2 linked regions of the Methylomonas sp. 11b genome follow. The protein of the gene in region 2 binds, or shares a complex with, the protein of the main gene of each other region. Links are inferred from orthologs where the notes say so. Each region holds a gene or a part of one and is shown on either strand. Other genes may lie near its edges.

Evidence for each region. The genes of interacting proteins can lie anywhere in the genome.
Region 1: the proteins of METH11B_RS0105900 (region 2) and cheY are in contact, whole or in part, in a solved structure (PDB 1A0O), measured with the Escherichia coli proteins. The link is inferred for Methylomonas sp. 11b from one-to-one orthologs.

What each region holds. Positions count from the first base shown.
Region 1 is NZ_KI911557.1:3,556,497-3,560,834, reverse strand. Bases 1,543-4,338 are described here. They hold cheY (chemotaxis response regulator CheY), read right to left. Parts: upstream 3,236-4,338; coding sequence 2,849-3,235; downstream 1,543-2,848. Other genes in these bases: METH11B_RS0117065 (MinD/ParA family protein), read right to left, coding at 4,066-4,338; METH11B_RS0117070 (RNA polymerase sigma factor FliA), read right to left, coding at 3,323-4,069; METH11B_RS0117080 (protein phosphatase CheZ), read right to left, coding at 2,109-2,831; METH11B_RS0117085 (chemotaxis protein CheA), read right to left, coding at 1,543-2,098. Also shown: more of METH11B_RS0117085, read right to left, coding at 1-1,542. UniProt on the Escherichia coli protein: Involved in the transmission of sensory signals from the chemoreceptors to the flagellar motors.
Region 2 is NZ_KI911557.1:1,274,404-1,280,457, reverse strand. The notes cover bases 1,572-4,541. They hold METH11B_RS0105900 (chemotaxis protein CheA), read left to right. Parts: upstream 1,572-2,002; coding sequence 2,003-4,081; downstream 4,082-4,541. Other genes in these bases: METH11B_RS0105895 (chemotaxis protein CheW), read left to right, coding at 4,101-4,541; METH11B_RS0105905 (response regulator), read left to right, coding at 1,601-1,963. Also shown: METH11B_RS0105920 (PilW family protein), read right to left, coding at 1-81; type IV pilus modification protein PilV, read right to left, coding at 78-548; METH11B_RS0105910 (GspH/FimT family pseudopilin), read right to left, coding at 555-1,187; more of METH11B_RS0105895, read left to right, coding at 4,542-4,616; METH11B_RS0105890 (methyl-accepting chemotaxis protein), read left to right, coding at 4,659-6,054. UniProt on the Escherichia coli protein: Involved in the transmission of sensory signals from the chemoreceptors to the flagellar motors. CheA is autophosphorylated; it can transfer its phosphate group to either CheB or CheY.

The DNA of each region.
Region 1 (4,338 bases), 2.3 Mb from region 2 along the record:
CACCCAGCGCTTTAATCACCACCTCTTCCTGACCGATCAATTGATCCACCACAAAACCAACATGCCTGCCGCCGGCGTTCACCACCACCACATGATTGGTCGGCTGCGTTTCGCCCGTGAAATAAGAACCCCTGACCAGCCATTCGCTTAAATAAAACAGCGGTAAGGCCTTGTTTCTGACCATTACCACCAATTGACCATCTACCTTATTGGTTTTGCTCAAATCCAGATCGAGTATTTCCAGAACGCTGGCCAAGGGCAACGCGAAAGCCTGTCCGCGCAGCTTCACCATAAGGGTCGGCATGATAGCCAAAGTCAGCGGCACCTTGATCAGAATAGTGCTGCCCTTGCCTTCCACCGAATCGATTTCCACCACGCCGTTCATTTGCGCGATACGGGTCTTCACCACGTCCATGCCGACACCGCGACCGGATACGTCGGAAATTTCGGTTTTGGTGGAAAAGCCGGGTAGAAAAATCAGGTTGTAACATTCCTTATCGTCAAGACGGGCGGCGCTTTCTTCATCCATCAAGCCTTTTTCCACTACTTTGGCGCGCAGTATGTCGGGGTTCATACCCTTGCCGTCGTCTTTGATGGACAACTGGATATGATCGCCTTCCTGAGAAGCTTTCAATATCACCACGCCTTCCCGAGGTTTGCCGTTGGCTTCGCGCTCATCCGGCGATTCGATACCGTGATCTACCGCGTTTCTGACCAAATGCACCAAAGGATCCGCCAGGGCTTCGACCAGATTTTTGTCGAGATCGGTTTCTTCACCCACCAACTCCAGCCTGATTTCTTTTTTCAGACTTCTAGCCAAATCGCGTACCACACGCGGAAAACGCCCGAAGACTTTTTTGATAGGCTGCATCCGCGTTTTCATCACCGCCAGTTGTAAATCGGCGGTCACCACATCCAGATTGGATATAGCCTTGGACAACTGTTCGCCAGCTTCGGCATTGGCTTTAAGGGTTTGGAAGCGATTGCGTACCAGCACCAACTCCCCGACCATATTCATAATATCGTCCAAAATCTGGGTATCTACCCTGACAGTGGTATCGGCTTGCGGTGTTGCGGCTTTACTTTTGTCGGAAACGGAATCTACTACCGGCGCTACTTTGCCGAGGTTATTTTCGGGTTCCACATCGGCGGGCGGTTTCTCGACCGGCTCGGGTTTAGCAGCCACCACCGGTTTCTCGACAGGCGCCGCCACATTTTTAATTGGTGCGTCTTTTTCACCCGCAGCTTGCTCGTCAATCTTGCCCAAATTGGCAGCATCGAACTTACCCTTACCGTGTAAAGCATCGAGTACTTTATCGAACTCCTCGTCGGTAATATCGCCCGAATCGTTGGCTTGAACAGGCGCCTCGGCTTTTACCGAAAACTTGCCTTTGCCATGCAACTCGTCGAGTAAATTTTCAAACTCGTCTTCACTAATTTCGTCATCCGCCGCCGGGGCTGCCGATTGCGGCGCTACGTGTACAGTAGGAGAACCACCTTTACCATGCAAAGCATCTAGCAAATCCTCAAATTCCTGTTCGGTAATTTCGTCGGCATCTTCCGAGGCGGATTCGCTGGCCAATAACTCCTCGGGATCGAGCATCGCATCGTAATCTTGCGCTGCGGATTCTTGAGGGGATAATTGATGAGATTCCGGAGTTTCATTCACTATAACCGTTTCTACCGCAACCTCAGCAGCGGTAGCTTCGGCCGGACCAGCGTAGGCTTTCAAGCGTTTTAAAAGGCCTTGATCGGCCGATTTTGGCGTATTGCCTGAACGGACTTGCCCGAACATCTCGTTGACGATGTCCACTACTTGCAAAATCACATCCATCAAATCCGGGGTGACTTGGCGATCACCCTGCCTGAGCACGTTAAAAACGTCTTCGGCGTTATGACAAACATCGACCAGAGCGCTGATAGCCAGAAAACCGGCACCGCCCTTTATGGTGTGGAACCCGCGAAATATCGAGTTGAGGAGATCAAGATCGCCGGGTGATTGCTCCAGTTCTACCAGTTGTTCACCCAGTGAATCGAGAATCTCCCCGGCCTCGACCAGAAAGTCCTGCAATATTTCGTCGTCCAGATCGATCGCCATGTTGTTTTCCTCAGAAACCTAGACTAGACAGTAAATCATCAACATCGACCTGACTGGTGGCGACATCGCCGGCTCTGTCATCTACTCCGGGGACAACCGGTCCGGGCACTTCGGGCTGCAACGCCGCTCCGCTGCTTGGCGTGATTTTGCGACTGGAAATTTTGATCAGATTAACCATGCTGCCTTCTAGATCCTGCACCAAATCGATAACCCGGCGGATAATCTGCCCGGTAATATCTTGAAACCCTTGCGCCATCAAAATATCGTTTAAACCCGCCTGGATTTTTTCCAGAGACACTTGCGATTGCTCAAAATATTGACTGAGGTCGGCGCTCATCGCCTTAAACTCGTCGAACGGCATTTCCCGATCCAAAAAGCGATTCCATTGCGCCGACAATTGTTTAACCTGCCCGTTCAGTTCATCCGATACCGGCAACAACTCTTCAACGGCGGTTAGCGTCTGATCTGCGGCTTGTTCGGTCATGGCGATCACATAATGCAGGCGCTCCTTGGCGTCCGGAATATCGTGCTCAGCCATGGCCGCTATTTTAGAATCGACGGAAAAACTAACCATGGTGTCGTGCAATTGGCGAGTTAGGCGGCCAATTTCTTTAAACAATTGTGTTTCTCTTAATCCGGCTACTTGATCGAGAATTTCATCGGCAGCCGCTTCGTCGCATTTTTCTAATGCTGCGACCAAATCTCGGGCCAAACTCAGCAGGTCAGTATTCATCGTAATCTCCCTGTGCTTCAGCCGTCGATGCGTTCAAAAATCTTTTCGATTTTCTCTTTAAGCGTAGCAGCAGTAAAAGGCTTGATGACATACCCATTTACACCGGCCTGCGCAGCCATAATGATTTGCTCGCGCTTGGCTTCGGCTGTGACCATCAACACCGGCAGATTGGCCAAACTGGGAGTAGACCTGACGGCCTTCAATAAATCGATGCCGGTCATACCCGGCATATTCCAGTCAGTAATCAAAAAATCGATACCGCCTTTTTCCAAAATAGGCAGTGCCGTTTTACCGTCGTCCGCTTCCACAGTGTTGGTAAAACCCAGATCTTTCAACAGGTTTTTTACTATTCTCCGCATTGTCGAAAAGTCATCGACAACCAGAATACGCATATTTTTATCCAAGGATAATCTCCACCCAGATTACTTTATTGTTAAGAAACCTCTAATTTGTGGCTAATAATTGCGAAAAATTCCTGCAATAACCACATATTAGCTGCACTTTTCATTATCTTTCCCTTCCACCCAATCCGCAAGTCTAGCGCGTAAGCGCAACATCGCCTGACTACAAATTTGGCTAACCCGCGATTCGCTGACATCAAGCACCTTGCCAATCTCACGCAAATTCAGCTCTTCGTCGTAATACAGCGATATCACCAAGCGCTCCCGTTCCGGTAATTCCGAGATGGCCTTGGCCAGGGCTTTTTGAAAATTCTGTTGGATCAGCACCTCATCCGGCTGCTGATTGCCGTGCACATCGTCAATGACGCTGTCTTCGCCTTGCACCAATTCTTCGACGCTAAAGGTCTTGCAAGACACCGCGTCTTGCAGAATATGATGGTATTCGGTCAGATCGATACCCATATGCCCGGCCACTTCGGTATCCTTGGCGTCGCGACCCAGATGGTTTTCAACCTCGCGTATCGCCTCCGCCACCATCCGGGCTTTCTTGTGCACCGAACGAGGCGTCCAATCCGAACGGCGCAATTCATCCAGCATAGCCCCGCGAATGCGGATGCCGGCGTAAGTATCAAAGCTGGCACCCTGGCCGGCATCGTAATGTTTCAGAGCTTCCAGCAAACCCAGCATGCCGGATTGAATCAAATCATCAAGCTGCACCGTATCGGGCAACCGGCCCATCAAGTGGTAGGCAATGCGTTTTACCAGCGGCGCATGTTGAATGACTAAAGCATCAACATTTCCAGCCTGCACGGCAGCATACATTGCCGCTCCGCTCATGCAACATCCTCTTTCGCGCTGTACTGGATCATCCGTTCGACAAAAAACTCCAGGTAGCCGCCCGCTTTGGGCTTGATGGGCCAGCTGTCGATTTTCCGCGCCAGATTCTTGATGGCCAGTGCCGCTTTACTTTGCGGGAACGCTTCCACCACCGGGGTTTGCTTTTGCACGGACTTTTTCAAATATTCGTCCTGCGGTACTGCGCCGACAAACTGCAAGGCCACATCCAAATAACGGTCCGTCACTTTACTCAACTTATTGAACAAAGC
Region 2 (6,054 bases):
GAATGCGCCAAGAAGCAGCGCAATCATAATTTCTATGAGAGTCATGCCTGTTTGCAGGAAATGGATCTGATTTTTTTTCATGGCTGAAAACTCATTACAAACCGTTGCGTCGCAGCCCCATCGTGGTCGTCATCCCACCAAATTTTTACCGCATACGCATCGCCGATCCCGTCGCAGTTATGAGCGGATTTTGAATTTCCGTCCCCCGGGGTTTTGTCCTTACACACTACACCTTCGCCGCTAGGTAATTGATTTCTTAACTGGTCGTTCCATTGTTTTAAATCGTAACCAGCCATTTGTGCTGGTGTGCAAGTGTTCGTCAAGCAATCGTTATTGGTTTCTGCTTGATTGTTGTAGTTACCCACTGCATTTGCTCGTACTCGGTCAGCTATATCGTAAGCAAGCAAAGTGGCCTGTGAGCGAAAATATGCACTTTGATTGTTTCGTAGGCTTGTGGATTGCAAGCCAGCCAGGCCGAGCAAACCCAAGGCAAGTATCACCACTGCGATCAAGACTTCTATTAACGTGAAACCGTTGGCTGTTTTCATGGGTGACTAAAATGGGGGTAAGCAAGATGTAATATTCGAGGCGGTGCTCGCTACTGTGTCAGTGTTGGGTATGCCGTCATTGTTGGCATCTAGGCCCATGCGCACTCGACCTATGGAGTTGACAATAATTAATCGGGAAGTGTTTGCTTCCGGCGTGTTGTTACCGTCGCTGTTGTTACAAATCACAAAGCTGCCATTGTTATTGCTTTGCCCGGATGGAGTAAATCGAATGAAGTTGCTGAAATTATTTCCGCGTAAGGTATAGGACGGTGTTAACGCTGCATAAGTCTTGAGAAGCACATCGTTTCCAGTGTCGAACTCTCCATTGCCATTTGCGTCCGTGAAAACATCCCAACCTTGCTCCCAATTAGCTGAGGCCCACGCAGTTTGACCGACGTTAGTCGATGATTTGTCGTCAACTTTGCGCACAGTCACCGATCTGCCACGTTTTACCGCTTCGCTTCGAGCCAAATTCAATGCTGTGACCAATTCGTTGGCTGATGTGGTTAAACGGTTGTTGCTGATAATCGAAGTGAAGTTTGGAATTGCAATACCCACCAGAATGCCGGCGATAGCGATGGTCACCATCAGCTCGACCAGCGTGAATCCTTTAGATGTTTCGGTGAATAATTTTTGCATAATTTATTGGATTGTGACTCACGTGGTTGGGCGGAAATGAACTCAAACTCTGTTGCTGTTATTTGCCGCTCCGACCTACGAGAAGTGCATTTCTACTGCGCGAACGGGGAAGCGGTGGCTCGTCAAAATCGAATTTGAAGATAGCACAGGATTTAACAAAGTTATGCGAGTTAAACCACAATCGCAATGTGAGTGTTTGCAGATGTTCGCCAAAATGGCGATCTCGGCAATGAAGTGTCTTAGATTTTTAAAATGAGTGTTTTTCGGCAAGATCAGCTTTCTCTAACTACAATCTTAACGGAGCTTAGCTACAATCACAGCAATGTAAAATTCTAATCAGGTGAACTGGCAATCGCAGTTTGCACGGGTTTAACAGTTTTAAATTATGTTCGATAAATTTGGAGGAGAAAATTGTGGCAACAATTCTTGCTGTAGACGATTCCGCATCAATGAGGCAGATGGTGGCGTTTACCTTAAAAGGCGCGGGTTATAACGTGGTGGAAGCTGTTGATGGAGCGGATGCCTTGAACAAAGCCAAAGCGCAAGCTTTCGATTGCGTGGTTACCGATGTGAATATGCCAAACAAGGACGGAATTGAGTTGATTAGAGACTTACGCGCTTTGCCCAACTACAAGTTTACGCCAATGTTGATGCTAACCACTGAGGCGGGAACGGATAAAAAGCAGCAGGGCAAAGATGCCGGTGCAACCGGCTGGATAGTGAAGCCATTCAATCCAGACCAGCTCTTGAAAACGATCAAAAAAGTGATGGGCTAAATATCCGCCTCTTCAGAGACATCGGCACCGGGTAATTCTATGTCAATCGATATGGCGCAATTTCATCAGGTTTTTTTCGAAGAAAGTTTCGAAGGGCTTGACGCGATGGAATCGGGGTTGCTCAATCTTGATTTGGGGGATGTTAACGTCGAAGACATCAACACCATTTTCCGCGCCGCGCATTCTATAAAAGGCGGTAGCGGGACTTTCGGTTTTACCGCGGTTTCCGACTTTACCCACGTCATGGAGACCTTGCTCGATGAAATGCGCGACGGCCGTAGAAAAATCACCCAACCCGCGGTTGATGTGTTGTTGGGGTCAGTCGATTGCCTGAGAGATATGCTGCAATCGATACAAAACGGCAGTGAAGTAGACCAATCCGATGTGGCTGAGCATAAATTAGCCTTGGATAGCGAACTGAATAACGCTGTTCCGAACATTCCCTCGGCTGGAAAACAGACAGCAAAAGCCTCTGAGGTTCTGTCTGCTGATGATGTTAAGCAAATAGCGGGTTGGGTTATCGCATTCAGTCCGCACTTACATCTATTGAAGACCGGCAACGAGCCGGTGCGGATGTTTAGGGAATTAGCGTCGCTGGGGAAGTTGACCACAACCGCAGACTTGCAAGGCGTGCCGAATCTTTACGATTTGGATCCTGAAGAGTGTCATTTGTCGTGGAAGTTGGAGGTGTCGGGCGATATCCCGGAAACGGAAATCGACGAGATTTTCGATTGGGTTGAGGACGATTGCGATTTGGCTAAACAACCGATCTACAAAACGTCCACAAGTTCTACACAAGCCGAGGTGTCAGCAGACATAGCGATAAAACCCGTTACAAATAGCGTTGCTAGAGAAATAAGCGCTGAGTTTACAAGTACCGAAGAATCCGAGGCTAATGCGGTAGACCGTAAAAACGGTAAAAAAGAGGACGCAAAAGCCGCACCGAAAGGTTCAAGTTCCATTCGTGTGGATACTAGTAAAATCGATACCTTGATCAACATGGTCGGGGAGTTGGTCATTACGCAATCCATGCTCAGTTTGTTAGGTGAACATTTTGAACTTAATAAATTGGATCAATTGAAAAACGGTCTTTCCCAGTTAGAGCGACATACCCGCGAGCTGCAAGAAAGCGTGATGAACATTCGCATGCTGCCTATCAGTTTCGTGTTTAGCCGTTTCCCGCGATTGGCGCATGACATCAGCAGCAAACTCGGCAAAAAAATCGAACTTAAATTGGTGGGTGAAAACACCGAAGTGGATAAGACAGTTGTCGAATTGCTCAGCGATCCTCTGGTTCATTTAGTCAGAAACAGCCTGGATCATGGCATTGAAATGCCGGATGTCAGGCTGGCGGCCGGAAAGCCCGAAACGGGTACGGTGACCCTTGAGGCCTATCATCGCGGCGGCAATATCGTGATTGAAGTGACTGACGATGGTAAAGGCCTCGACAAAGATAAATTACGGGCCAAGGCAATTGAAAAGGGTTTGATCGATCCCGATGCAATCTTAAGCGATAAGCAAACATACGAGCTTATTTTTATGCCTGGGTTTTCTACGGCCGAAAAGCTTACCGATATTTCCGGTCGCGGCGTAGGCATGGATGTGGTACGACGTAATATCCAGGCCTTGGGCGGCAACATAGAAATCCTTTCCGAGTTGGGCAAAGGATCTACCATTTCCATTCACCTCCCGCTTACGCTGGCTATCCTGGATGGTCAGTCGATTGCGGTAGGCGACGAAACCTACATCTTACCGTTGGGCTCTATTATCGAGTCACTCCATGTCAAGGAAGACAGGCTCAATCGAGTGGCGGGCAAAGGGGAAACTTTCCTGTTACGCGGCCAATATCTGCCGATTATCAGAATGCATCAAATTTTTAACGTACCCACCGCGAAAACCACCAAGCTAACCGAAGGTTTAATTGTAGTTGTCGAAGGGCAAGGTTTGCGTTGCGGATTGTTCGTAGATGATTTACTTGGGCAACAGCAAGTGGTGATCAAGTCGCTGGAAGCGAATTATCGACGGATTGAAGGTGTATCTGGTGCAACTATTCTGGGTGATGGTTCCGTGGCCCTGATTCTTGATATCCCCGGTCTCGTGCGTTTGTCCAATCAATAAACCTAATCTAAAGCGTGTCATGTCGGAAATAATCGAACACAGCATTACAGACCAGCAAGATGCAAAGCGGTTGGACACTAGTTTGCAGTTTTTAAGCTTTACCTTGGGCCAGGAAGAATATGGTGTAGATATTCTAAGAGTTCAGGAAATTCGCAGTTGGGAACCGGTATCGCGAATTCCTAATGTGCCTGCTTATGAAAAAGGCGTAGTCAATCTTCGCGGCGCGATTGTGCCTATCATCGACTTACGTGAGCGCTTTCAACTGGGACACAGTGACTATTCGCCTCTGACGGTAGTTGTGGTTTTGCAAGCGCGTATGGCCGATAAAACCAGGATCATCGGGGTTGTGGTGGATTCTGTTTCAGATGTTGTCGATGTGAATAAAAAAAGTATCCAAAGCGCGCCGAATTTTGGTGCAAAAGTCAGTACTGAATTTATCAATGGCCTGGTTTCAGTAAACGGCCGAATGGTGATGCTGTTGGATGTAGATAAATTATTAAAACTTGATGGCCTGGATGGTGAAGATGAAAGTTGAAAAAAGAGCTGTTTATGGCTGGGTTGTAACGGAGGATATGCAATGAAACTCAATCACCCTGTGACCGATCGTGAAGTCTTAATGAAGCCAGGCACCATTTTGGTCACGCGCACCAATTTGAAAGGCATTATTACCTATGCAAACGACGCTTTTATCGAAATCAGCGGCTTTAGCAAGGATGAGCTTGTGGGGGCTAATCATAATATGGTTCGCCATCCTGACATGCCGCCGGCAGCATTTGAAGATTTATGGACTTGTTTGAAGGCTGGACGCCCTTGGACCGCACCCGTTAAAAATAGGACCAAGACCGGAGATTATTACTGGGTAGAGGCAAACGTTACACCGGTGTTCAAGAATGGCAAAGTACAGGAATACCTGTCGGTTCGTTACGCGCCATCCCGGGAGCAAATTCAGCAGGCAGAATCCTTATATGAAAAACTGAATGCCAATAAAGCCACAATAAGGCCCAAGGGAATTAGTGCGGTAATCAAGAAATTATTGGAATTGGGCCTGTGGAAAAAAGTCGGGATTATCTACCTGATCTTTTTGTTGCCGACGATCAATTCCATTTACGACCATTACATGGAACAAAAGTACCCGGAGATGTTCCTGTTTTTGGGCTTGGCGGGATTTGCCTCAATATTGGGATACTCTGTGATTCGTAATGTCGTCAAGGCTTTAGAGAAGTCGATTAGTATTTCCTATCGGATGGCGGATGAGCAATTCCGGAATACGATAGATTTGGACCGTAGTGATGAGATCGGCGATTTCTATCGGGCTTTATACGGCATGCAGGTTAAATTGAATTCTGATTTGGCATATTCCAAACAAGTAGCATCAGAAGCGATGCGGATTAAACAAGCGCTCGACAATGTGCAGTCCTGTGTCATGGTGGCTAACAATGATTTAGACATCATTTATATGAATAAGACCGTGGCGGAAATGTTTCAAAATGCCGAAGCGGACATTCGTAAACAATTGCCTGACTTCAATGCCAGCAAGCTGATGGGCGCGAATATCGATCAATTCCATAAAAAACCCAGCCACCAACGCGGCCTTTTGGCAAATCTATCCAGCACGTTTAGTTCGGCGTTAGTGATTGGCGGTCGACACATGAATATTGTTGCCAATCCGGTTAATAACGACGAAAACGAGCGTATCGGCATCGTGGTCGAATGGTTGGATAGAACGCATGAAGTAAAAATCGAGCAGGAAATTGCCAGCATAGTGGAGGCGGTCAAGGCCGGTGAATTGTCCAGCCGGATCGAGATGGTCGATAAACAAGGCTTTTTCGAAACGCTTAGCGAAGGCATCAACGAACTAACCGATGTGATCGAAAACGTCTTCAGAGATGTTGGCAGTACCATGCAAAGTATGGCCTCCGGGGATTTGACCAATCGAATCACCAGTGATTACCAAGGCGTATATTTAAACTGTA